One region of the Mesorhizobium sp. G2-6-1 genome, then DNA from elsewhere that is predicted to be linked to it. Evidence: riboswitches for the same ligand, from Rfam matches in the RefSeq annotation. Region 1 holds a riboswitch; the other holds the start of a gene.

The links. A riboswitch is a leader RNA that binds a small molecule or an ion and turns the genes downstream of it on or off. The one in region 1 is predicted to bind S-adenosylmethionine.
Positions count from the first base shown of each region.
Region 2: linked by a shared signal. The riboswitch ahead of metX (homoserine O-acetyltransferase MetX) and the one ahead of AC0L7S_RS06830 (O-succinylhomoserine sulfhydrylase) in region 1 are both predicted to bind S-adenosylmethionine.

Region 1 covers NZ_CM147896.1:1,431,037-1,443,175, forward strand. The annotation lists gene AC0L7S_RS06790 (ATP-binding protein) at 1-984, shown strand, start outside; gene phoU (phosphate signaling complex protein PhoU) at 1,113-1,838, shown strand; gene AC0L7S_RS06800 (magnesium and cobalt transport protein CorA) at 1,984-2,991, shown strand; gene AC0L7S_RS06805 (GcrA family cell cycle regulator) at 3,049-3,567, opposite strand; partial or broken gene AC0L7S_RS06810 (acetylornithine transaminase) at 3,921-5,113, shown strand; gene argF (ornithine carbamoyltransferase) at 5,128-6,039, shown strand; gene AC0L7S_RS06820 (Hsp33 family molecular chaperone) at 6,188-7,189, shown strand; gene apaG (Co2+/Mg2+ efflux protein ApaG) at 7,263-7,655, opposite strand; gene AC0L7S_RS06830 (O-succinylhomoserine sulfhydrylase) at 7,812-9,011, opposite strand; SAM riboswitch at 9,065-9,142, opposite strand; gene AC0L7S_RS06835 (2'-deoxycytidine 5'-triphosphate deaminase) at 9,219-10,313, shown strand; gene araD1 (AraD1 family protein) at 10,368-11,360, opposite strand; gene mmsB (multiple monosaccharide ABC transporter permease) at 11,525-12,139, opposite strand, start outside.
Region 2 covers NZ_CM147896.1:1,926,516-1,938,654, reverse strand. The annotation lists gene chrA (chromate efflux transporter) at 1-911, opposite strand, end outside; gene metW (methionine biosynthesis protein MetW) at 925-1,539, opposite strand; partial or broken gene metX (homoserine O-acetyltransferase MetX) at 1,550-2,707, opposite strand; SAM riboswitch at 2,767-2,844, opposite strand; gene AC0L7S_RS09315 (pyridoxal phosphate-dependent aminotransferase) at 2,978-4,087, shown strand; gene AC0L7S_RS09310 (prephenate/arogenate dehydrogenase family protein) at 4,093-5,028, shown strand; gene AC0L7S_RS09305 (DUF2125 domain-containing protein) at 5,054-6,055, opposite strand; gene AC0L7S_RS09300 (gamma-glutamylcyclotransferase) at 6,160-6,687, shown strand; gene AC0L7S_RS09295 (lysophospholipid acyltransferase family protein) at 6,700-7,482, opposite strand; gene AC0L7S_RS09290 (YdcF family protein) at 7,591-8,271, opposite strand; partial or broken gene AC0L7S_RS09285 (cell division protein FtsX) at 8,400-9,394, opposite strand; gene ftsE (cell division ATP-binding protein FtsE) at 9,387-10,046, opposite strand; gene AC0L7S_RS09275 (hypothetical protein) at 10,228-10,878, shown strand; gene hpt (hypoxanthine phosphoribosyltransferase) at 10,909-11,451, shown strand; gene AC0L7S_RS09265 (DMT family transporter) at 11,704-12,139, shown strand, end outside.

The DNA.
Region 1 (12,139 bases):
CCGTTAATCGTGTTTGATCACAACGGCACCATCGTTCACGCCAATGCCGCATCCATTACCGTGTTTGGCACCATCACTTCGGGCATGTCCTTGCCGTTGAAGTTTCGCGCACCGGAAATGCAGGAATTGATGGATGCCGTATTGTCCGGCAGAGCCATTTCGCAAACGCTCGATTATAATGAGCGGCTGCCGGTCGAGCGCGTGTACAGGGTTGTTGCATCTTCGATTGGCCACGGCACCGGCCTCTATGTTCTGGTCTTCAAGGATCAAAGCGAAGCGCGCAGAATAGATCGGATGCGGGCAGATTTTATCGCTAATGCCAGCCACGAGATGCGCACACCTCTCGCCTCGATCTCTGGTTTCATCGAAACCTTGCGCGGCCCGGCGCGCAACGATCCGGCGGCGCAGGACCAATTCTTGCAAATCATGCAGAGCCAGACGGGGCGCATGGCGCGATTGATCGACGATCTGTTGTCGCTGTCACGACTGGAGATGAAACCATATCTGAAACCGGGCTCGCGCGTTGATGTGAGGCAGGTGGCCGATAGCGTCATCGCTTCGCTGGCGCCTCTGGCCAAGGACAATGGCGTGACTGTCGAGCGTGATTTCGCAGACCATCTGCCGGACATCCCAGGTGACCGGGACGAACTGTTTCAGGTATTCGAAAATCTGCTGGAAAACGCCTGCAAATACGGGCAATCGGGCGAGCGTGTGGTGGTTTCGATTGCACATGGGGATGATCGCGCAGAACCGGGAATTGACGTAACGATCCGCGATTTTGGACCAGGTATTCCTGAAGAACACATTCCACGCGTCACCGAGCGTTTCTATCGGGTAGACGTCGAGACAAGCCGCACCCACAAGGGCACGGGCCTTGGGCTATCTATCGTCAAGCATATCCTTACCCGTCACCACGCCCGGTTGACCATAATATCCGAAATCGGTAAAGGCGCGGCCTTCACGGTTCATTTGCCAACGAAATAAGTCAGCACTCTGGAATTGGCTGAAGGAACGCGATATTCTCACGCAACCATTCGTGTAACTGTCATGCAGCCAGCGTATTGGCTGAGATTCATTAGGCCGAATCGTAGGTGCCAGGAGACTTTTCACTCATGCAGTCCGTGCACATTGTCAGCGCATATGACGAAGAACTGAAATATCTGTCGCGGCGCATAGCGGCGATGGGCGGGCATGCCGAGCGCATGATCGATCAAGCCATCATCGCGCTCGTCACTGCGGACTCCGGCCTCGCACAAAAAGTCATCGGTGACGATGCTGTTCTCGACGAGGGGCAGCGTGAGATCGACGACAAAGCAATCGTGATCATTGCCAAACGCCAGCCTATGGCCACAGATTTACGGGAAATTGTCGGAGCTATCCGCATCAGCGCCGACCTTGAGCGGGTTGGCGATCTGGCCAAGAATGTTGCCAAGCGCGTTATGTCGGTTAGCGGAGCCCATCAGCCAACCAGTCTTTTTCGCGGAATTGAAGCCTTGTCAAATCTTGCGCTGACACAATTGAAGGAAGTTCTCGACGTTTACGCTTCCCGTCAGATCGACAAAATCGGCTTCGTGCGCGATCGCGATGACCAGATCGACGCCATGTATACGTCGCTGTTTCGCGAACTTCTGACCTATATGATGGAAGATCCTCGCAATATTACACCGTGCACGCATCTTCTGTTTTGCGCCAAAAATATCGAACGCATCGGCGACCATGCGACCAATATTGCGGAAACGATTTTCTACATCGTGACAGGCGACCAGATGCCTGCCGACCGGCCCAAGGGCGACAAGACCGACAGTGTCGTGCTGCCGGCCGCGCAGGTGTCGAGATAGGCATTTACCGCATCGGAGCGAGTGTCGCGCAGCGGGAGGCGCAGCGCACTTCCATCTCGTTGTTTTTGAAGCCGATGCCAACATTCGGGTCCGGTACCCCAGTGTCCGCTCCCCACGATGATTGGTATTACCTTCGGAGATCGTGATGGAATATGTTCAAGAATTCACCCCAACGTCGCCATCATCGGCAATTGTCGCTTCAAGCGTCTACACGTCCGGCGTTCGTGTTGCCGACATATCCATAGAGCAGGCAGGTGAATGGGCAAAGAAAGACGGCCATGTCGTGTGGATTGGTCTTCTTGAACCCGACCGCAATCTCCTGTTGCGGGTTCAGGCCCAGTTCCAGTTGCATGACCTGGCAATCGAAGATGCAGAGCATCCCCATCAACGCCCCAAGGTCGAGCAATATGGCGATGCCTTGTTCATCGTCGCTCGTACCGCGCAACTGGTGGAGGGGCGCGTAACCTTTGGCGAGACGCATATATTTGTAGGGAAGGGCTATATTGTCAGCGTACGACATGGCCCCTCGACGTCCTACAATGTGGTTCGTCAGCATTGGGAAAGCTGCCCGCATTCATTGGCAAAGGGCGAGGATTTCGTTCTCTATGCCATCCTCGACTTTATCGTCGATAATTACATGCCGGTGCTTGAACAGATCGAGGACGAAGTTGAGGCGATTGAGGATAAAGTTCTCCTCAAGCCGATGAACGCAACCGACATTGAGCGCCTGTATCTGTTGCGCCGCGACCTGTTGCGGCTGCGCAATGCAGCGTTACCCCTGGTTGAAGTTTGCCGCAGGCTAACCAGTCCCGACCTTCCACAGATTCATGAAAGCATGCATACATTATTTCGGGATGTTACTGATCATATCCGAACGGTGCAGGAAAAAATCGACAGCCTGCGTGAGGTGCTGGCATTTGCCTTCGAGACCAGTCTTCTGGTCGGGCAAAGCCAGGAAACAGCGGTATCGAAGAAGCTTGCATCCTGGGCAGCCATATTGGCGGTGCCGACGGCTTTCGCAGGAATCTATGGCATGAATTTCAAGGACATGCCTGAACTGAAAATGGAATATGGTTATCCTGTCGCGCTGACCACAATCGCCTTCATCTGCATATTTCTATACTGGCGATTCCGCAAGAACGGATGGCTTTGAAGCCGAACCCCTGAATTCCGGGTTCTTTTTCCTGCAATTGAGCAAGTCTTTACCGGATCAACGGCTGCGGCGACGTTCCGAGGCCGGCTGGAACGCCAACTTTGAATGATAGGCGCAATACGGGCCATTCTCGGCAGAGTCATTGCCGCAGAAGTGAAAGTCCTCCGACAACGGGTCGCCGTTCGGCCATTTGCAGGTCCGCTCGGTCAGTTCGATCAAATGCAAATGGCGCGAGATCGGAACAACCACATCCTCGACCGGGCGAAGATATTGGCGAGCCACCGGTTCCACGTCGAACTGCGTTTGTAATGCGGTTGCGCCGACCGACGCGGTGACATGGCGCGGCGTACTTGCAGAGCGAGACACGGACTTCATGGCACCTGCGCCTTGCGTGGCTTTCTTCTGTCGCGCAGGCCCCGCGGTTGAGCGACCCCTGCCCGACAATTTCAAGCGATGCACCTTGCCGATCACGGCATTGCGGCTGACGCCACCAAGCTGTGCCGCGATCTGGCTGGCGCTCAGACCCTCCGCCCACAATTTCTTTAAAAGCTCGACGCGTTCGTCAGTCCAATTCATGAGACTGCACTCCTTTGGAACGTGCTGTCCGTGAATCCTCACCCGTCCCGGCTCACGCCGAGTGGGCACCATATATGCCTGGGTGATTAGATCCGCCGCACGAAATCTAGATATTTCTTGGCTATAGTTACCCCACAGCTTGACTCCATGACAAGAGTCTCGGGCACAACTCGAATCGGTTTTACAGGTTTTCCCCAACTTGCCGGATAACTGATGCGCATGCCGCATTGGCGCACATCATATCCTGCACCAAAAACCACGTTTCCGTTGACACTATGGCCAAAAAACATGATAAGCCGCTGGAGCCGCCGCTTGGGCGGCTTTTTGATTTTCCGGTTCCGGAGACGCATATAATGAGCGGTTCGGCGCTTTACGAGACTTTCACGCGCGCACCCTGGCCTTCGATCATGGGGAGGGCACATGGCTGGTTACCGACAAGGGCGAGCGATATCTGGATTTCGCGGCGGGCATCGCTGTGAATTCGCTTGGTCACGGACATCCGCATCTCGTCGCGGCATTGACCGAACAGGCGTCAAAGCTTTGGCATGTATCCAATCTTTACGAGATTCCCGGCCAACGCCGTCTCGGTCAAAGACTGGTCGATGCGACGTTCGCCGACAAGGTTTTCTTCACCAATTCCGGCGCCGAAGCACTCGAATGCGCCATCAAGACGGCGCGGCGCTATCACTATGTCACCGGCCATCCTGAGCGGTATCGCACCATCACCTTTGAAGGCGCTTTCCATGGCCGAACACTGGCAACCATTGCAGCCGGCGGCCAGGAGAAATATCTGGAAGGTTACGGCCCCAAGGTCGAAGGCTTCGATCAGGTTGCTTTCGACGATATGGATGCGGCTGAAAAGGCGATTACCGCAGAAACCGCCGCCATTCTGATCGAACCGGTGCAGGGCGAAGGCGGCATCCGCACCGTTTCCGCGCAGTCTTTGAAACGCCTGCGCCAACTTTGCGACAAGCACGGCCTGCTCTTGATATTTGACGAGGTACAATGCGGTATTGGCCGGACCGGCAAGCTCTTTGCGCATGAATGGTCTGGCATTACTCCCGATCTCATGGCGATCGCCAAGGGCATAGGCGGTGGTTTCCCGATGGGTGCGTGTCTTGCAACTGATGAGGCCGCACGCGGCATGACCGCAGGTGTTCACGGCACCACATTTGGTGGCAACCCGCTGGCTATGGCGGTTGGCAACGCTGTTCTCGATGTGGTGATGGCCGATGGTTTTCTGGAGGGTGTGCAGCACAAGGCACTTTTGATGAAGCAGGGGCTTGCCGCAATTGCCGACGAATTTCCCGAGGTGATCGAAAATATAAGAGGAATGGGCCTCATGCTCGGCCTGAAATGCGTTGCGTCAAATTCTGCCGTCAACGCGGCGTTGCGCGATCAGAAATTCCTGGCCGTGCCTGCCGGAGAAAACGTCATTCGCCTGTTGCCGCCATTAACCGTTTCCGATGCAGATATCCATGAAGCACTTGCGCGCATACACGCCGCCGCGAAAAGTCTTTCCTCGACCGTCGTCGCGGCAAAATAATCGGGAAACTATTGATGAGCCTTCGTCACTTCACTGATCTTTCCGCCATTTCCGCCGGCGATTTGCGGACCATGATAGGTGATGCAGCGGCGCGCAAGGAACGCCTGAAAGCCGGCGTGCGTTCCAAGCCTCTGGAAGGCAAGGTTCTGGCGATGATATTCGACAAACCGTCGACGCGTACGCGCGTGTCTTTCGATGTCGGCATGCGCCAACTTGGCGGTGAAACGGTCATGCTGACGGGCACCGAGATGCAACTTGGCCGGTCGGAAACCATCGCCGACACCGCAAAGGTCCTGTCGCGCTATGTCGATGCGATCATGATCCGTACGACCTCGCATGACCGGCTGCTTGAATTGACGCAAAGCGCCACCATTCCAGTTATCAACGGTCTTACGGACGACACGCACCCCTGCCAGATCATGGCCGACATCCTGACGTTTGAAGAACATCGCGGCCCGGTCACCGGCAAGACCATTGCGTGGAGCGGTGACGGCAACAATGTCTTGCATTCGCTGATGGAAGCGGCGGCGCGTTTTCAGTTCAACCTCAATGTTGCTGTACCAAAGGGAAGTGAACCCGCACAGAATTTCGTCGACTGGTCGCGCAACAATGGCGGCAATATTACCTTTGCAGCAACGGCGGAAGAGGCCGTGACGGGCGCCGATTGCGTGGTCACCGACAGTTGGGTGTCGATGGGGCAGGAACACCGCGCGCGCGGCCACAATATTTTCTCACCCTATCAGGTAAATGCCGCATTGATGGCGAAAGCCAATCCCGATGCATTGTTCATGCACTGTCTTCCCGCGCATCGTGGCGAAGAAGTAACAGATGATGTGATTGACGGATCACACTCGGTCGTCTTTGACGAAGCCGAAAACCGGCTGCATGCGCAAAAGGCCGTACTCGCCTGGTGCTTGGGGACCTGACGCTCGAAATCCGCTGGCTTGAATGCGGTGCCCGAAGCCGCACGCTTGAAGCCTGGAAAGGTCGCACCTATCTCTGCCACATCACCAAGAGACGTAGCGTAGCCTGCCATGCCCAATCAAAGGTCTGGCCTGCGGTTGGAGAAGTGTCATGTTGGAACCGATGCAGATGACTGACAGCGAACCCAAGCTCGGCGAATTTGGGCATGCCGGAGACGATTGTGTCGTACCGTTCGAGGTCGGTGCGCTCGATGTGCGTGGGCGCGCGGTACAGCTTGGGCCGATGCTCGATGCGATCCTGGCTCGCCATGCCTATCCCGAGCCGGTAGCGCGCTTGTTGGCTGAAGCATGTGTGTTGACTGTGCTACTCGGCACGTCATTGAAATTTGAAGGCAAGTTCATCTTTCAAACCCGTACCGACGGGCCGGTGGAAATGCTGATTGCGGATTTTTCAACGCCGCATTCATTGCGTGCCTATGCCCGCTATGACGCAGACCGGTTGGAGGCGCTGACAGCCGTTGGCGAGTGCTCTTCCGAAATCTTGCTCGGCTCCGGGGTGCTTGCCCTGACCATTGATCAGGGCGAATATACCCAGCGATATCAGGGTATTGTCCAGCTAGATGATATATCGCTGGAAGAGGCGGCACGTGTCTATTTTCGCCAGTCGGAGCAGATTCCGACTGATTTGCGTCTGTCTGTGGCCAAGCTGGTTGTGCCCGGCAGTGGCGAGCAGTGGCGCGCCGGGGGTCTGTTGGCGCAGTTCTTGCCGGAATCTCCTGAACGCATGCGTTTGCCGGATATTCCCGGCGGCGATGGAGACGTGAACGAAACCAACCCCGGCATGGTCGACAATGCATGGCAGGAAGTGTTGGCGCTTCTGGCAACTGTCGAAACAACGGAATTGGTCGATCCGACCGTGGGCTCCGAACGCTTGCTTTATCGACTATTTCACGAACATGGCGTGCGGGTATTTGGCAATGTCGAGGTCGCTGACAGATGTTCGTGTTCGGTAGAAAAAATCCGAGGTATCCTCAGCGGTTTTTCCGCCGAAGAGATCAAGGATAGTACGCAAGACGGCAAGATTAGCGTTGCCTGCGAATTCTGCTCGAAGGCTTACAGCTTCGATCCCGCGGAGTTTTGCCCGGATAGCTGATGTGTGAAGCACGCCCGCCACAGGCGCGCTTCATGCATATCTGAAATAACTTTTCCATGCCGGGCAGGCGCCATCAGTTCACGGTGCGCTTAACTCCGGGCAGATCGAGCGAAAATGCCGGGATGCCGATGTCGAAAGTCTCGTTTTGCGCGGTACGCATCGTATAGGTGCCGACCATGATGCCTGACGGGGTCGAGAGTGGACAACCGGATGTGTACTGGTAGCTGTCGCCAGGATTGAGCTCGGGCTGGTCGCCAACGACACCATCGCCTCGCACTTCTTCAATGCGACCCGTGCCGTCGGTAATATGCCAGTAACGAGACAAAAGCTGGACAACCTCTTCCGACTGGTTGTCGATAGTCACCTGATAACCCCAGACATAATGGTTTTCCAACGGATCGGACTGGTCCTCCAGATAAAATGGCCTGACCCGCACCTCGATATTGCGTGTGATGGCGCTATACATATCGTGCTCCTCAGTTCGAGGATTAGAGCATCGGTTGGTCAACCGTCTTGTGGCTTTCGCCGCCGCTATTCATCGGTCGCGAATGTTTCACCGTAAACTTGTCTAGAGCAAGATGAGGATGAAGGTAAACAGCCTCTGCCATTCAATCCGGCCGCATCAGCTGGTTTTTGCACGCGCCAGCGCATGTTCGATATCTCCCATGAGATCGTCGACATGTTCCAGCCCGATTGAAAGGCGCAATGTTCCCGGCCCGATGCCGAGTTCGGCGCGGGCTTCTTCGCTCAGGTTTTTATGAGTTGTCGTTCCAGGATGGGTAATCAGGCTCTTGGCGTCACCGAGATTGTTCGAAATGAGTACGATCTCCAGCGCATTTTGAAAGGCAAAAGCAGCCTCCTTGCCTCCCTTGACGTCGAGGCAAATCAGTGTCGAACCCCCGCTCATCTGTTTTTTGATGATCTCGGCCTGCGGGTGGTCGTCGCGACCGGGATAGACCAGGCGATCAATCTCAGGACGCTCAGCAAGAAAATCGGCAATGCGGCTCGCCGATCGCATCTGTTGCGCAACGCGGATCGGCAACGTTTCCAACCCCTTCAGAAGTGTCCATGCGTTGAATGGCGAAAGGCTCGGACCGGTATGGCGAAAATAGTCATGCAAATTTTCGTCGATCCATGCCTTGTCGGACAAGACGATACCGCCCAGACACCGCCCCTGCCCATCAATGTGCTTGGTGGCGGAATAGACCACCACATGCGCGCCAAGCTCCAATGGCCTCTGTTGCAATGGCGTGGCGAATACATTGTCGACGACGACGCGCGCTCCGATCGAGTTTGCGAGTGCCGCCACAGCCGCAATATCGATGACTTCCAAGGTCGGGTTGGTCGGGCTTTCAAGGAAAAAGAGTCTGGTGTCGGGGCGCACCGCCTGTTCCCAATTCCTGATGTCGGTGCCATCGACCAATGTCGCTTGTATGCCGTAGCGGGGCGCCAGCGTATCGATGATCCAACGGCAGGAACCGAACAGGGCGCGCGCCGCGACAATATGATCGCCTGCTTTCAGGCTGCAAAGAATAGCCGCTGCGACAGCCGCCATGCCTGACGCGGTGGCACGCGCATCTTCGGCACCTTCAAGCGCACACATGCGCTTTTCGAACATGTCGACGGTAGGGTTGGCGTAACGGGAATAGATGAAGCCGGGTTCCTCACCTTTGAACCGGGCTTCGGCCGCTTCGGCGCTCTTGTAGACGTAACCCTGAGTGAGAAACAGAGCTTCGGACATCTCGCCGAATTGCGATCGCTGTGTTCCGGCATGGATAAGCGCGGTCTCCGGCTTCCAATTGCGTTTGTTACCTGTTGTCATCGCTCAGTCCTCAATACAAAAAACCGGCCGCGAAATCGCAACCGGTCCAAAAGGCTTGTAGCCAGACGGCCCTTTAGCGACTTGTTTAACGTGGCTGCAAGCCGACCGGCCAAATCACCACGGGATAAAGTTCCTTTAGACCTCGCTTCGGCTTGCGTCAATTGCCCGGCCTATTAAGAGATTGATGCAGGGCATTGGAGCCGACTTTTGCGCCATACAGGAATTCTTCCAGATCAGGACATCGCCGCGCTGTTCCAATCCGGTGCGCTCAAGTCGTCGCGCGCACTGGATGACGATCAAATCCAGCCGGCAAGCCTCGATCTTAGATTGGGTGACAAGGCCTGGCGCGTGCGTGCAAGTTTCCTGCCGGGGCCACACCACACTGTTGCAGACAAGCTTGAACGGCTCCAGCTGCATGAAATAGACCTCAGTGCCGGGGCGGTGCTGGAGACAGGGTGCGTTTACATCGTTCCGCTCCTGGAAAGCCTCGCGCTGCCGGATGCCATTTCGGCTTCCGCCAATCCCAAGAGCTCAACCGGGCGGCTCGATATTTTCACGCGCGTCATGACCGATCATGGCCATGAGTTCGACAAGATCGCGGCAGGCTACAAAGGCCCGCTTTTCCTCGAAGTCAGCCCACGCACGTTCCCGATTATTGCGCGCACCGGATCGCGCCTGTCGCAGATCAGGTTTCGTACCGGCAAGGCGGTGTTGTCGGAAAGCGAACTGCATGAACTACATCGAAATGAAATGCTGGTCGCAACCGAGCCCCCCAATATTTCGGGCAATGGCATCGCACTTTCAATCGACCTGATCGGTGATGAAACCGGACTCATCGGTTATCGTGGCAAACACCATACCGGCCTCGTCGATGTCGATAAGCGTGCAGCGCAGGACGTCCTGGATTTCTGGGAGCCGCTTTACAGGCGCGGTGCCGGCGAACTCGTTCTCGATCCAGATGAATTTTACATTCTAGCAAGTCAGGAAGCCGTGCATGTGCCACCACTGCATGCTGCCGAAATGACACCATTCGATCCTCTGGTCGGCGAATTTCGTGTTCACTATGCTGGTTTCTTCGATCCCGGCTTTGGCCATTCGGCAGCGGGCGGCACTGGTAGCCGGGCGGTTCTGGAAGTCCGCAGCCACGAAGTGCCGTTCATCCTCGACCATGGTCAGATCGTCGGACGCCTCATCTATGAACATATGTTGAAACGCCCGAAGGCGCTTTACGGCACAGATCTGGGTTCCAATTATCAGGCTCAGGGCCTGAAGCTTTCCAAACATTTTCGCGCCGCGCGTTGAAGGTGCGCACTCGCATGGAAGCCCTTTGATGACGAATTATGTGCAAGGTGCGGGTTAAAGCGCCTTGACGATTACTTTCGTCGGCGTGGCTATTTCCAGCCGATTGCGCAGAGGTAGCCCGAACTCACTTGCTTCGATCTCAAACACATCGCCTGCTTGCGTGCCAATGCCATCCGCGAATGAAAGCGTCGCTGTTCCAAACATATGGACGTGCACGTCACCTGGCTGGCGAAACGCTGAATATTTGAAATGATGATGCTCAAGGTTGGCGATGCTGTGCGACATGTTCACTTCGCCAGACAGAAATGGCTTTTCCCATAGCGTTTTGTCCGCACGGATGATGCGTGACATGCCATGGATATCGGCAGGCAAATCTCCGATGAGGATTTCAGGGCCGAACGATGCGTTTCGCAACTTGGAGTGGGCAAGCCATAGGTAATTTGCACGCTCGGTGACATGATCTGAAAACTCATTCGACAGGGCAAACCCCACACGAAAAGGCACTCCATCGTCGCCTATCACGTAAATGCCTGCGATCTCTGGTTCCTCGCCTGCATCCTCGGCAAACTCCGGTGACACAAGGGCGGAGCCAGGTGCCACAACCATTGTGCCATTACCCTTGTAGAACCATTCTGGCTGTACCCCGGATTGACCCGCAACCGGCTTGCCGCCTTTCAGCCCCATGCGAAACATTTTCATGGAATCGGTGAGTTGATCCTCGCCAGCAGCGTCTATGGTTTTATGCATGGCATCGCGTGTGGCTGCGGAACCGAGATGGGTAAGCCCCGTGCCTGTCAGATGAAGGTGTGCCGGGTCTGGATGGTTGATCGGAGACAGGATGCGATCTTTCTTGATCGCAGCCTCCAGATCGATGGCTTCGCCAAAACCCTTGCGCTCGATCAGTGTTTCCAAGCCCGTACCGGTTCGTGCCGATTCCATGGCAAGCGAGTAGACACTGCGCGCATTGTTGATGACACGCACCTTGCCATTGGTACGGGCGACAACCTTGATGATGTCGGCATCGTCAAGAACTTGGGAAATCAGCATGTTTCCTACCTTTTCATGTCTCCCCGAAAGAGACCTGAACTGTTGCCATCGCGGCGTGGGACGGCCTGCACAACTGGGTCAAAATCCCAATCGTTCTGCCTGCAGGGCTTACCTGGTGTCCTTATCGAATCTGAAATTCGCACAGCGCCACTCGAAGCCGCTCTCTAGCTTTTGTTCTTGTTGTAGACGTCGAAAACGACGGCTCCCAGTAGCACCAGTCCTTTAATGACCTGCTGCCAATCAATATTGACGCCCATGATCGACATGCCGTTGTTCATAACACCCATGATGAACGCACCGATCACCGCGCCAGCTACCTGCCCGGCACCTCCGGCCATCGATGCGCCACCAATGAACACGGCTGCAATGACATCCAGTTCGAAACCCAACCCAGCCTTGGGTGTCGCGGTGTTCAGGCGTGCTGCAAAGATCAGCCCGGCCAGAGCCGCCAGCATGCCCATGATGATGAACACATAAAATGTCAGCCGCTCGGTCTTGATGCCCGACAAAGATGCAGCCTTTGCATTGCCGCCCACGGCGTAGATGCGCCGCCCGAATGTCATCCGCTTGGTGACGAAGACGAACAGTGCAATCAGGACACCCATAACGATCAGCACGTTGGGCAAACCCTTGTAGGATGCCATCATGTAGATCAGGAAAAGCACGATTGCCGATATGAGAGCATTCTTGACAACGAACAGTGCAAACGGTTCTGCCTCGTAGCCGTGGCTTTCACGATTGCGCCGGCTTGTCAGGCTGAAATAAAGCATGGCTGCGAC
Region 2 (12,139 bases), 500 kb from region 1:
CCTGGCACTCCATTGGGCGGCGTTTGAAGCAGCGTACCCAGATAGCTGGCAAACGAAAAAAGCGGCCCCGGCACGGCCTGTGCGGCACCATATCCGGCAAGGAAATCGCTGCTCCCGATCCAGCCGCTCTGCACGACCTCACGTTCCAGCAGAGGCAGGACCACGTGACCGCCGCCGAACACCAGCGCACCTGCCCTGTAGAACGCGTCGGCGACAGCCAGGCCATGCATGGAAAATGCATTCGTGGCGAGCGGCAAGAACAGCAGAAGCATAAAGAACATCAACAGTGCTGTTACCCCCGCGTGCCGCGATATTGCGAAGTCTGTCGTTGCTGTCTCGCCTGATTTTTCCTTGCGAAAAAACAGCAATCCGGCAACGGCGCCCGCCCCTATAGTCATGATTTGCAGGACCGGCATCGTCCACAATGTCAGCACCGCAAACGCTACCACAGCGATCAATATACGTGTCAGATCCTTGCAGAAATTGCGCCCCATGCTCCAGACGGCCTGTGCAACGACGGCGACGGCCGCAATCTTCAATCCATGCACAATGCCGCCGCCCAGATCGCCATCGAACGCACTGGAAAAACTGGCAAACAGTATGAGCGCCAGCGCTGATGGCAGCGTAAAGGCAGTCCACGCCGCCAATGCGCCCAATGGGCCGGCTCGCAGCAGTCCCAGGGCAAATCCCGTCTGGCTGCTGGCTGGCCCCGGCAGGAATTGGCAAAGCGCCACAAGGTCAAGATAGCCCTGCTCCGATATCCAGCCGCGTCGCACCACAAGTTCATCGCGGAAATAGCCAAGATGCGCAATCGGCCCGCCAAACGAGGTCAAGCCAAGCTTCAGAAAGGTGAGGAAGACCTCACCGACGGTTCCGCAAGTTTCATGCCGCTGTTTGGAATTTGCAGGAATTTCCACGACCCGCCTAACGTTTCAGCAGGAATATGGCCTGCTGGCCAAAGAAATTCCAGAACCACCACGGCATGGAGAAGCCAATCTTGTGCCCGTTGATGTCGAGTGCCGTCGCCTTTTCGACCTTCGCGCCCAACTCGTCGCACAAATTGACGAAGTCGCGAATGGTGCAAAAGTGAATGTTGGGCGTATCATACCAGGAATAGGGCAGATCCCTGGTGATCGGCATGCGCCCCTTGAAGAACAGCGAGAAGCGCACCCGCCAATGGCCGAAATTTGGGAATGAAACGATGGCGTGCTCGCCTATGCGCAGCAATTCGTCGAGCACCAGTTTGGGATTACGGGTCGCCTGCAATGTCTGCGACATCACGACGAAATCGAACCCCTCGTCGGGATAGAACTGAAGATCGGTGTCGGCATCCCCTTGAATGACCGAAAGGCCGCGTCCGACACATTCATTGACGCCATGTTGCGACAATTCCAGCCCGCGCCCGTCAATCTGCTTGTCACGCTCCAGAAATTGCAGAAGTTCTCCATCGCCGGAACCGACGTCAAGAACGCGCGAGCGCGGCGGGATGAAATCTGCAACGACTTCGAGGTCGACGCGGGGTGCTCGATTGACACTCATGACGCAACCAGCCCCTTGCGCGTGCCGCTGACGCGATGAAGCCGCCGATTGCGGCAAACAGCTCCGGCTCGTCGAGCAGGAATGCGTCGTGACCGCGATCCGTCTCGATCTCGACGAAGGAAACCGATGCACCGGCAGCGTTAAGCGCATGCACCACCGAGCGGCTTTCTTCGGTTGGAAACAGCCAGTCCGACGTAAATGAGACGAGGCAAAAGCGAGTCGCAGTACCGACAAAGGCACTTGCAAGCTTTCCGCCATGATCGGCGGCAAGGTCAAAATAATCCATCGCACGGGTCATATAGAGGTAGGAATTGGCATCGAAGCGATCGACGAAAGTCATGCCTTGATGGCGCAAATAGCTCTCGATCTGGAAGTCCGCGTCAAAGCCGAATGTCAGTGCCTCGCGGTCCTGCAAATTGCGGCCGAATTTGCGATGCAACGCGGCCTCCGAAAGATAGGTGATGTGCGCTGCCATGCGCGCCACCGCCAACCCTTTCTCCGGGCTCTTGTCCTGCTCGAAATATTTGCCGCCGCACCATTCGGGATCTGCCATGACGGCTTGGCGGCCAACCTCGTGGAAGGCAATGTTTTGCGAGGAATGGCGCGCGCCGGTCGCAATCGGAAGCGCGCAAAAGACACGCTCGGGATAGCTTGCCGCCCATTCCAGAACCTGCATGCCGCCCATTGAGCCGCCAAGAACGCAAAACAGGCGGTCGATACCGAAATGGTCGATCAGCATGGCTTGCGCCCGCACCATATCGCGAATGGTGATAATCGGCAGGTCGAGCCCGTAAGGCTTGCCCGTCGCGGGATTGATGGAAGCCGGTCCGGTCGAGCCAAGACAGCCGCCGACAACATTGGAGCAAATCACGAAAAACCTGTCCGTATCGATGATTTTTCCCGGCCCGATCAACACCTCCCACCAGCCCGGCTTGCCGGTAACCGGATGGGTGTTTGCAACATGTTGGTCTCCCGTCAGCGCATGGCAGACAAGTATGGCATTGGAGCGGGCCGCGTTTAGGACGCCATAGGTCTGGTAGGCGATCTGGAATGGCGACAGCATGACGCCGGCATCCAGCTTCAGGGGTTTGTCGGCATCGAATTGCAATACCAGGCTCGATGGATTGTCGACCTCATTCCTGGTTTTCCGGGCACGCCTGGCGGCCATCCTAGTCTCCTGTCCGCCGGTTGCAGACAACAAAAAACCGGCACTGCATTGGCGGCCGGTTACTGGATGCAACGGCCCTTTAGCGAGTTGTTTAACGTGGCTGCAAGCCGACCGGCCAAATCACCACGATGGTCACCTCTTTCTAGAACCCGGCGCACGCCTCGTCAATTGCCTGTCTTGCACAAGCATTGCTTGGCACTCGACATTGGCGGCTGCGCCTTGTATTTCCGCTGCATCCTCCACATTGGCAGCCTCAATGGATATGATACGATGACCACGGCACAGGATCAGCCACGCCCGCAACCTCGCGCCGGTATCAATAGCATCGAAGCCTATGTTCCGGGCAAAAATGCCGCACCTCAAGGCGTCAAGCTCCACAAACTGTCCTCGAACGAAAATCCGCTCGGGCCTTCGCCAAAGGCGATTGAAGCTGCCAGGCAGGCCGCGGTAGAGCTGGAATTCTATCCCGATGGTTCAGCCCGGCAACTTCGCCAAGCCATCGCCGATACACATGGGCTCAACCTTGCCAATCTCATGTGCTTCAACGGCTCCGACGAAGCACTTGCCCTCATGTCACGCATCTATCTTGGGGCCGGTGACGAGGCGATCTATACCGAACACGGCTTTCTTGCCTACAAGATCTACATTCTTGCCGCTGGCGCAACGCCGATCGTTGCGCCGGAAAAGGACGAATATGTAGACATCGATGCCATTCTTGCAGCGGTTACACCCCGCACGAAGATGGTCTTTCTTGCCAATCCGAACAATCCAACCGGAACCTACATCCCGTTTGACGAGGTTCGCCGCCTGCACGCCGACTTGCCGGGACATGTGGTTCTCATTCTCGATGCGGCATATGCGGAATTCGTCCATGAAACCGACTATGAAGCCGGTGCTGCACTGGTAGCTACCTCACAAAACGTCGTCATGACCCGCACTTTCTCCAAAGCACATGGCCTTGGCGGGGCGAGAATCGGCTGGATCTACGCACCCACCGACATCATCGACGCGCTGAACCGGGTGCGCGATCCCTTCAACGTCACCGCAACCGCAATCGCTGCCGGAACGGCATCGATGCGCGACCCCGGCCACGTAGAACGCTCGGTTGTACACAATGATATATGGCGACCGTGGCTGAGCGATGAACTGAACAAACTGGGTCTCAGGGTAACGCCAAGTGTGGCCAACTTCATTCTCATCCATTTCCCTGCCGAAACAAAACACTCTGCCGCCAATGCAGACGCATATCTGTCGGCACGAGGTTTCATCCTGCGCCGTGTTTCCGGCTATGGCTTTCCCAACGCGTTGCGCATGACGGTCGGCACCGAAGATGCCAACCGTGGTGTCGTGGCCGCACTCACCGAATTTCTGAAAAGCTGACACTCATGCAAAAGCCTTTATTTGAGAAAATCGCCCTTGTCGGCATCGGCCTGATCGGCTCGTCGCTGGCACGCGTCATACGCCGCGACGGCCTTGCCACACATATTTCGATTTCCACACGCAGCGAAGAAACATTGGCGCGCGCCGAGCAGCTCGGCCTTGGCGATAGTTACTCGACCGATGCCAGCGAGTGCGTACGCGACGCCGACCTTGTCATTGTTTCCGTACCGGTCGGGGCATCCGGCGCGGTCGCGCAGGAAATAGCGCCAGCCCTCAAGCAAGGCGCAATCCTCACCGATGTCGGTTCAACCAAGGCGTCCGTTATTGCCCAGATGGAGCCTTTTGTGCCGAACGGCGTTCACTTTATTCCCGGTCACCCATTGGCGGGAACCGAAAAATCAGGCCCGGATTCGGGCTTTGCCGATCTGTTCGACAACCGTTGGTGCATATTTACGCCATTGCCCGATACCGACCCGGCCGCCCTTGAAAAGCTTTCAACATTCTGGCGCCGCTGTGGGGCCGAAATTGACACGATGGACCCCGCTCATCATGACATGACGCTGGCCATCGTTTCGCATCTGCCGCATATCATCGCTTACAATATCGTGGGCACCGCGGACGATCTCGAAGCCGTCACCAAGTCGGAAGTGATCAAATATTCCGCGTCCGGCTTTCGCGACTTCACCCGGCTTGCCGCATCCGACCCTACAATGTGGCGCGACGTCTGCCTGCATAACAAGGACGCCATTCTTGAAATGCTGGCCCGGTTTTCCGAAGACCTCTCTTCCCTGCAAAGGGCAGTACGCTGGGGCGATGGCGACAAGCTGTTCGACCTGTTCACCCGCACCCGTGCTGTCCGGCGCTCGATTATCGAGGCAGGTCAGGATACCGATGCACCTGATTTCGGACGCCAGGCCGTCGATCACCCGGCAAAGACCTGATCCGATTTCACATCTGCATGCCGGCTTATCTGACCGGCGAGATTTGACCGAGCGGAATAAAGCCCAATGTCGCTTTTCCCTTGACTATTTTAAGCGGCATCAGCGGTGCGTCACCCAGCAGCGCAAGAGCCGCAAACCCTTGCTTGATCTGGCGGGCCCGTTCTGGAATTGCCTGAGCCAGTATGGCCGCCACCGCCTGCGGATTGCCAAGCTTGATGGTAAGGTCGGCGTCGATCATCCCATTGGCATCGACAGAGACCGGCCCGGACAAGGCGATTTGCGCGTCTCCCGACGCAAGTTCGGCTCGGGCAATATTGATCGACTGCCCACGCAAACTGTCTGTTCCAACTGACATCAGCGCAACACCATTTTTCAATGTTGCGCCAATCTTTCCATCGAAGGGCGGCAAGACGCGATTGTCGATGGCCTCGCTTGCGATCTCCAGATCATGGAAGCGCCCGCTGTAAGTGATGTCCGCCCCATCGATCCGCAGATCGCCTTCGGCTTTCGCAGCACTGAACAACTGCACGGGTTCGCTCTCATCGCTTGGGTCTGTCTGTCCCGACAGGCCGTCAGCAGCCAGCGCAATGCCACGTTGCAACGGCCAGGCCAGGCTGACGCTACCCTCCAGGCCATCCCAGTCGATCCATAGTGGCGCCATGCCCGGAACAGCCGTCCGCAGTGGCGCTGACAGCGTTACATCCGATATGAGAGGGCGGATGATGGTCGTCGTTGCATTCAGCGAACCGGTAGAGGCGGCAGTGTTTCGTGCATCGTCCTCATAGGCGAGATTGTCGCAGTCAACAGCCAGCCTTAGCGGGTAGCCACTGACCTGAAGATTGGCGCAGCTTGCCTCTATGCCCTGAGCATTAAGCCCGGCAATCGTCGTGCCAACCGTATCCCTGATTGTGCCCGCGACGTAGAACCAGCCGGCGCTATAGGCCCCGAACAATAGCAGAAGGCAAACACCAACCCACAACAGGCCGCGGCGGGGTCGTTTCGACTTTGCTTCATCACTTGACGTCATGCTGGTGCTCTCGTTAACGCATGGGTGTACGGAAAGAATCCGGCGAATGATCATTTGAACGGCACGTGGTTGTTACCGCCTGCCACCGACACTGGCTTGGCGATATGGGCGATTTTTGGGTTTTTGGCTATGGTTCGCTGATATGGCGGCCCGGTTTTGCGCATTTGGAAATGCGCCGGGCCCGCCTTTTCGGCTATCGGCGCTCACTTTGTGTCTATTCTTTCATTCATCGTGGCACACGCCAGCGGCCGGGTCTGGTTCTCGGCCTCGACCGTGGCGGTTCATGTGTTGGCGTCGCCTTTCGCGTGGAAGGAAGCCTGCACGACGAGGTTATCGCATATCTGCGCGCCCGCGAGCAGGTCACCAGCGTATATCTTGAGCGTCATCTGGCGGCGCGTCTGGAGACAGGCGAAACCGTGGAAACGGTCGCCTATGTCGCTGATCGCAGTCACGAGCAATATGCCGGAGCACTCAGCGAGGTTGACGCCGCCTCCTTCGTTCATGGCGCAACTGGCCAATCCGGGCGCAATGAGGATTATGTTTACAGCACCATCGAACATTTGCAGGGGCTTGGCATACGCGACCATTGGCTGGAGGCCGTAGCACATCAGGTTGCGGCCCGCGCAGGTTAGAGCATCGGGCGGCTAAACGCCCAGTTCCCGCAGGCGCTTGAGTGCGCTCGGCGGAAATGGTGGAGGATTGGGCGCCTGAGCCGCCTCGATCAGCAATTGATCGCAAGCCGCCTCCGTTTCATCCACCAGCCGCTTCATGAATTCTTCCTTGGCAAGGCCCGCCGGAATGGGTTTCAGGAAACGCGCTTTGATCGTGCCGCTGAAGCGCAGGAATTTTCGGCGCGGCCAGTAAAGGCCCGCAACATGGGCGACAGGAACAACCGGAACACCAAGCTCGCTATAAAGCTCGACAATGCCCCATTTGTAGTTCGGCTCGTCCCCCGGCGCGCGCCGTGTTCCTTCGGGATAGATGATCAACTGGCGCGGGTTGCGCGCCATTTCTGCCCTTGTCGCGGCAAGCACGGCCTTCAGCGCCCGCGACCGGCTGCCCCGGTTCACCGGAATCATGCGCATCTTCATCACATACCAACCGAAAAACGGGATCCAAGTCAGTTCGCGCTTGAGGATATAAAGCGGGTCTTTGAGGAACGGGAAAAACGCGATGGCATCCCAGAATGACTGATGCTTCGGCGCGAGTATGAATGATCCTTCAGGCAGGTTTTCCTGCCCGGATATCACGCTTCTGGTATCGGCGATCTTGTCGTAAAGCCACAGGCTCGAACGTGACCAGAACTTCGGCACGAACCATGCGCGATGGCGTGGTGACAGGAAATAGAATGGTGCCCAGACGATCATCTGGACGATCAGGCTGACATAGAAGACGAAATTAAACGCCAGCGAACGGATATACAGCATCTTCGAGGATGGCCCGGTGGTTTGGTACCATGTGGTTACACCAAGCATGTGCAAAATGGCAACGGTCGCGCCCGACTTTCAATTACTCGACTTTCAATCACTCGACTTTCAATTACTGGCCACAGACGCGTGGGCTACCGAAACGCTGTCATGGAAGGGCCGAAGCGGCACCACTCCACGCACCAGCGAAAGCAGGTATTTGTTATATTCGGTAAACATGACGCGCAACGCTGCGGGCTTGGTCAACCAACTGCCGTCATCGAGTTTTGAATTGACAACCGGATATGGCTCAAGCCGCGCGCCGTGCAGCAGGCGGTTCATCTCGAGCAGGCTGCGCGGCATATGATAGTTGTTGGTCACCAGAATCACGCTGCCATAAGCGTGGCTCTTGACCCATTTCGCGCTTTCTTCGGCATTTCCGATCGTATCGAGGGCAGCCCTGTCGATATCGACGCAGCAGGAAAACAATTGCTTGTCGCCACCTGTCGCCAATTGCAGTTGGTGGCGGCTGGCCGCCGGATGCACGCCGCTGATCAAAAGCCGCGCTCCCTTGCCGGACTCCAGAAGATCCATTGCGGCGTCGAGACGCGACTGCCCGCCCGTTAATACGATAATGGCATCGGCCTGCTGAGGGTCGCTCGGCGTTGCCAAATGACTGACATGGCTCGAAAACCAGCCGAAACCCCCAAGAAACAGCGTAGCCGCTCCGATCATCAGGAACGCCGAAATGCGAAGTATCGACCAGATACCACGCGGGGCGCTCGCCAAGGCGTGCGCGACCGGCATCATATCCGCCGTTCCGCTGGGATTCTTCGCGTCCATCATGGCATCGTAAACCCGGATTCATGCACTTTGGTGGCCACCAGTCGCACATTGCGTTGCAGGCTGTCTTTGTTCGTGATCAAGCACGCCAACATCTATTGCGACTCAGTTTGACGAATTTCTATGTCGCTTAGATATGCAATGACGGTGGCATGTGACGTGGCCGCCGTCAGCGCTCCAATAATCACCACCATCAAGGCGACACCAAGATAGCCAGCGGAGCCGATGGCAAAGTTCCCGAACAAGGCTGCCGCCTGGTCGCCCTGCGGTGTGGCCATATTGCGAGACGACCACCACGAAAAGACAATAAACACGACGATTGCAGCCACGCCGCCTGCGGCTGCGCCTTTCATTCCGGTCACCAGGAATTGCTTGCGAAACTCCCGCGCAATGAAGCCCGCTTCTGCGCCAACGAAGTGCAGGACTTCGATGATGTGACCATTCCCCGCCATTGCGCCGCGCGTGGCAAATACCACCGTCATCACCGTTGCAGACAGCATCAGCGCCAATATTGCGATGCCGATCGTCACGGTCGTGCGCGCCATTGCCACCAGTCGGTCAACCCAGGTCCGATGATCGTCCAGCGATGCGCTTGGCAGTTTCGGTGTAAGGGCTGCACGAATTGCAGCGAAATCCGGAGGATTTCTCCGTTGATGGTCACCACAATGAGCCGTGGAACAGGTAACTGGTCGATATCGAGGCCAGACCCCAGCCACGGTTCAAGAAGACGTGCGGTTGCCGCGCGATCAACGATTCGCGTGGCCGCGACACCGGGGAACTCGGAGGTGATCTGCGCCGCAGTCGCCAACGCCGTCTCCATATCCAGGCCGTCAACCGGCTTTATCTGAATTGTCGCTTCGCGCGATATCTGGTTTTCCCAAACTGAAGCGGTATCGCGAACCAGTGTCACCGCGCCGAATGTGACGCAGGACAGGAAAGTCATGATGGCGATGACGAGCACCAAAGCACGACCGGCAACATTGTGCGACGGCACGATCGGTGCCGTCTTGCGCAAAGCCCTTTGTTCCGGGACCCGTTGATCGTGCCGCTCGTCATCATCATGCTGATCATTTTCTGTGAGGTCAGTCATATATGTCCAGCCTCCCTTCCGCGAGAATCAGGCGCCGCGCATCGACCTGTTCCATCAAGCCAAGATCATGCGTTGCAATCACGACAGCCGTTCCCAATCGGTTCAATTCGAGGAACAGCCTGAGCAGGCGTCGCGCCAGTTGCGGATCGACATTGCCGGTTGGTTCATCGGCAAGCAGGATTTCCGGCTGTTCAATCAGCGCGCGGGCAATTGCGGTGCGCTGCTTCTCGCCGCCGGACAGGACCGGCGGCAGCAAATGCATGCGTTCACCAAGGCCCACCCATTTCAGCAACTCCACAACATCGGTGCGATAGCTGGCTTCGTCTCGTCCCCTCACCCGCAAGGGCAGCGCCACATTCTCATAGGTGGTCATATGGTCCAGCAGGCGGAAATCCTGAAACACCACGCCGATTCGCCGCCGAAGAAGCGGCAGTTCGGCCTGTGTGATGCGGGCACGGTCCTTGCCGAACATCGTTATCAGCCCGCGCGTCGGCTTCAGCGACATGAACAGGAGCCGCAGCAAGGTGGTTTTCCCCGCACCCGACGGCCCGCTCAGGAATTGAAATGAGCTCGCTGGAATATGCAGGGATATGTCACGGAGAATTTCCGGACCCATGCCATAGCGAAGGCCGACATTTTCAAAGCGGATCACGTCAAACAACCTGGATTGTGTCTGGACGGCACGCCGCCCCTGTCTTTGAGAAGACCTTCGTCTGGCATGGTTAACCAGCGGTTAATTTTTGGCGTTTCCAGGTGTTGCAAAACATCTCCGGTGGTGAAGCGTTAACCATTTCCGCTTACGGACGAGAAACAGACAGCGAACAGAGGCCACAATGGCTGACGAGCTCAAAGCACGACCGGTTTCCGGCGAAATCATGACCGGTCCGGGGCAGGATACGGCCGGGAAACTGCGTGTTGCGCCCGCAACGAACGCGGCCGACATCATCGACGCCGACTTTGAAACGCTGCCGCGTCTGTCTACATGCCCCGATACGGTCCTGTCATCCCCAGCGCGCGCAATCTCGTCGCCTAATGGGATGGACAGTCTACGCAAGCCAAAGCCTGAACCCCAACGCGCCTTCGCAAAGCGCGGCGGTCCGATGTTCTGGATGAGCGGCATAAGCATTGCCTGTGCCGCTTTCTGGGTCGCTGGCGGCCACACGCTGGCGCAGAAAACGCCCTTCTTTTCCGCGACTCAGGCTCCCAGGACCATGCTGAGCATCTCCGCGGTTACCTCGCGGGTCGATCTATCAGGAACAAGGCCCGTGCTTTTCGTCGATGGCGAGGCCGGCAATGACGGCACAAGGGAAGCAACTTTGCCTCCGTTTGACATTCGGGTAACCGGCAATGATGGCAGCGTAACCCATTATACGTTGGGGACAGCAGGCCGTGCACTCGCTCCGGGGGAAAGATTTGGCTTTTCCAGCCGCGTCGAGGCCCCTACAAACGGTGTGAAAACCGTTTCCGTTGCTTTCGCCGGATAGGCGAGACAACCAGTATTGGAAGGGCACACCATGCCAGTCGTGCGCGGCAAGGATATTGAAGTTCTCTTTTCGGCGTCTGCTATCGCACGACGCAATCTTGAACTTGCCAAGGAGATTTCCGGCAAGGACTATACCGACCTTCTGGTGGTCTCGATCCTGAAGGGCTCATTTGTCTTCGCAGCCGACCTCATTCGCGCCATGCATGATGTCGACCTGTCACCGGAAGTCGAGTTCATTTTCATTTCCAGCTATGGTTCGGGCAAGGTGAGCGGCGACGTCAAGGTTCTGCGCGATATCGACAATGAAGTTGCGGGGCGCGATGTCCTGTTGATCGATGATATCCTCGAATCCGGCAAAACACTGCAATTTACCCGTGAACTGATGCTGTCGCGCGGAGCAAAAAGCTGTTCCGTGGCCGTTTTGCTCGACAAGCGGATGCGTCGGCAGACCTCGCTTAACGCCGACTATGTCGGTTTCGACTGCCCCGATTATTTCGTGGTGGGCTATGGCATGGATGTTGCCCACGCCTTTCGCGAATTGCCATTTGTCGGCATCGTCAAGAGTGACGCCTAGAGCAATTCCAGGAAAAATGTGCAGCGGTTTTCTGTCCAAAATTGCGTAAAATAATCGTCGTGGGTCAGTTTGAAATTTTCGTTTAACGAGTGAGGTTGTTGTTCAGTTGATGGCACAATCTGACAAATGTTTCTTATAGCCACTTATGCGGCTGTTATTTGCGACTACCTCATCTTTGCTGACACTATGTTGTCAGGAGTGATGGTATAATAATTGCCCAAAAGTTCTCTGCGGCAGGTGTGGTAGTCGAAAGTGGTTAGCGACAAAAATCGCAAACAATTGATTGGCATCTGTCTGGTGCTTGCTTCGACCGTTGCATTTAGCCTGTCGGGCGTTTTAACCAAAGCAATCGAAAGCGATACTTGGACAATAGCCTGCTGGCGCGGTTTATTGGGTGCAGTTCTGATTGCTGCCTATGTTTTTTGGCCAAACCGCAAAAGCACTGAAAAAGTAAGCTTGCGCCTTGGCTGGCGCGGGTGGCTTCTTGCAAGTGTCGGAAGCCTGGCCAGCCTGGCATTCATAGCTTCTTTCAAGATGACGTATGTCGCCAATGTCGCCATCATCTACGCAACCGTGCCCTTCGCAGCGGCGTTTCTGGAATGGGTATTTCTGCGGCAAGAAGTGCGAAATGCAACGATGATTGCTACTGTTGCGTCGCTTGCAGGCGTCATTGTCATGGTTAGTGCAG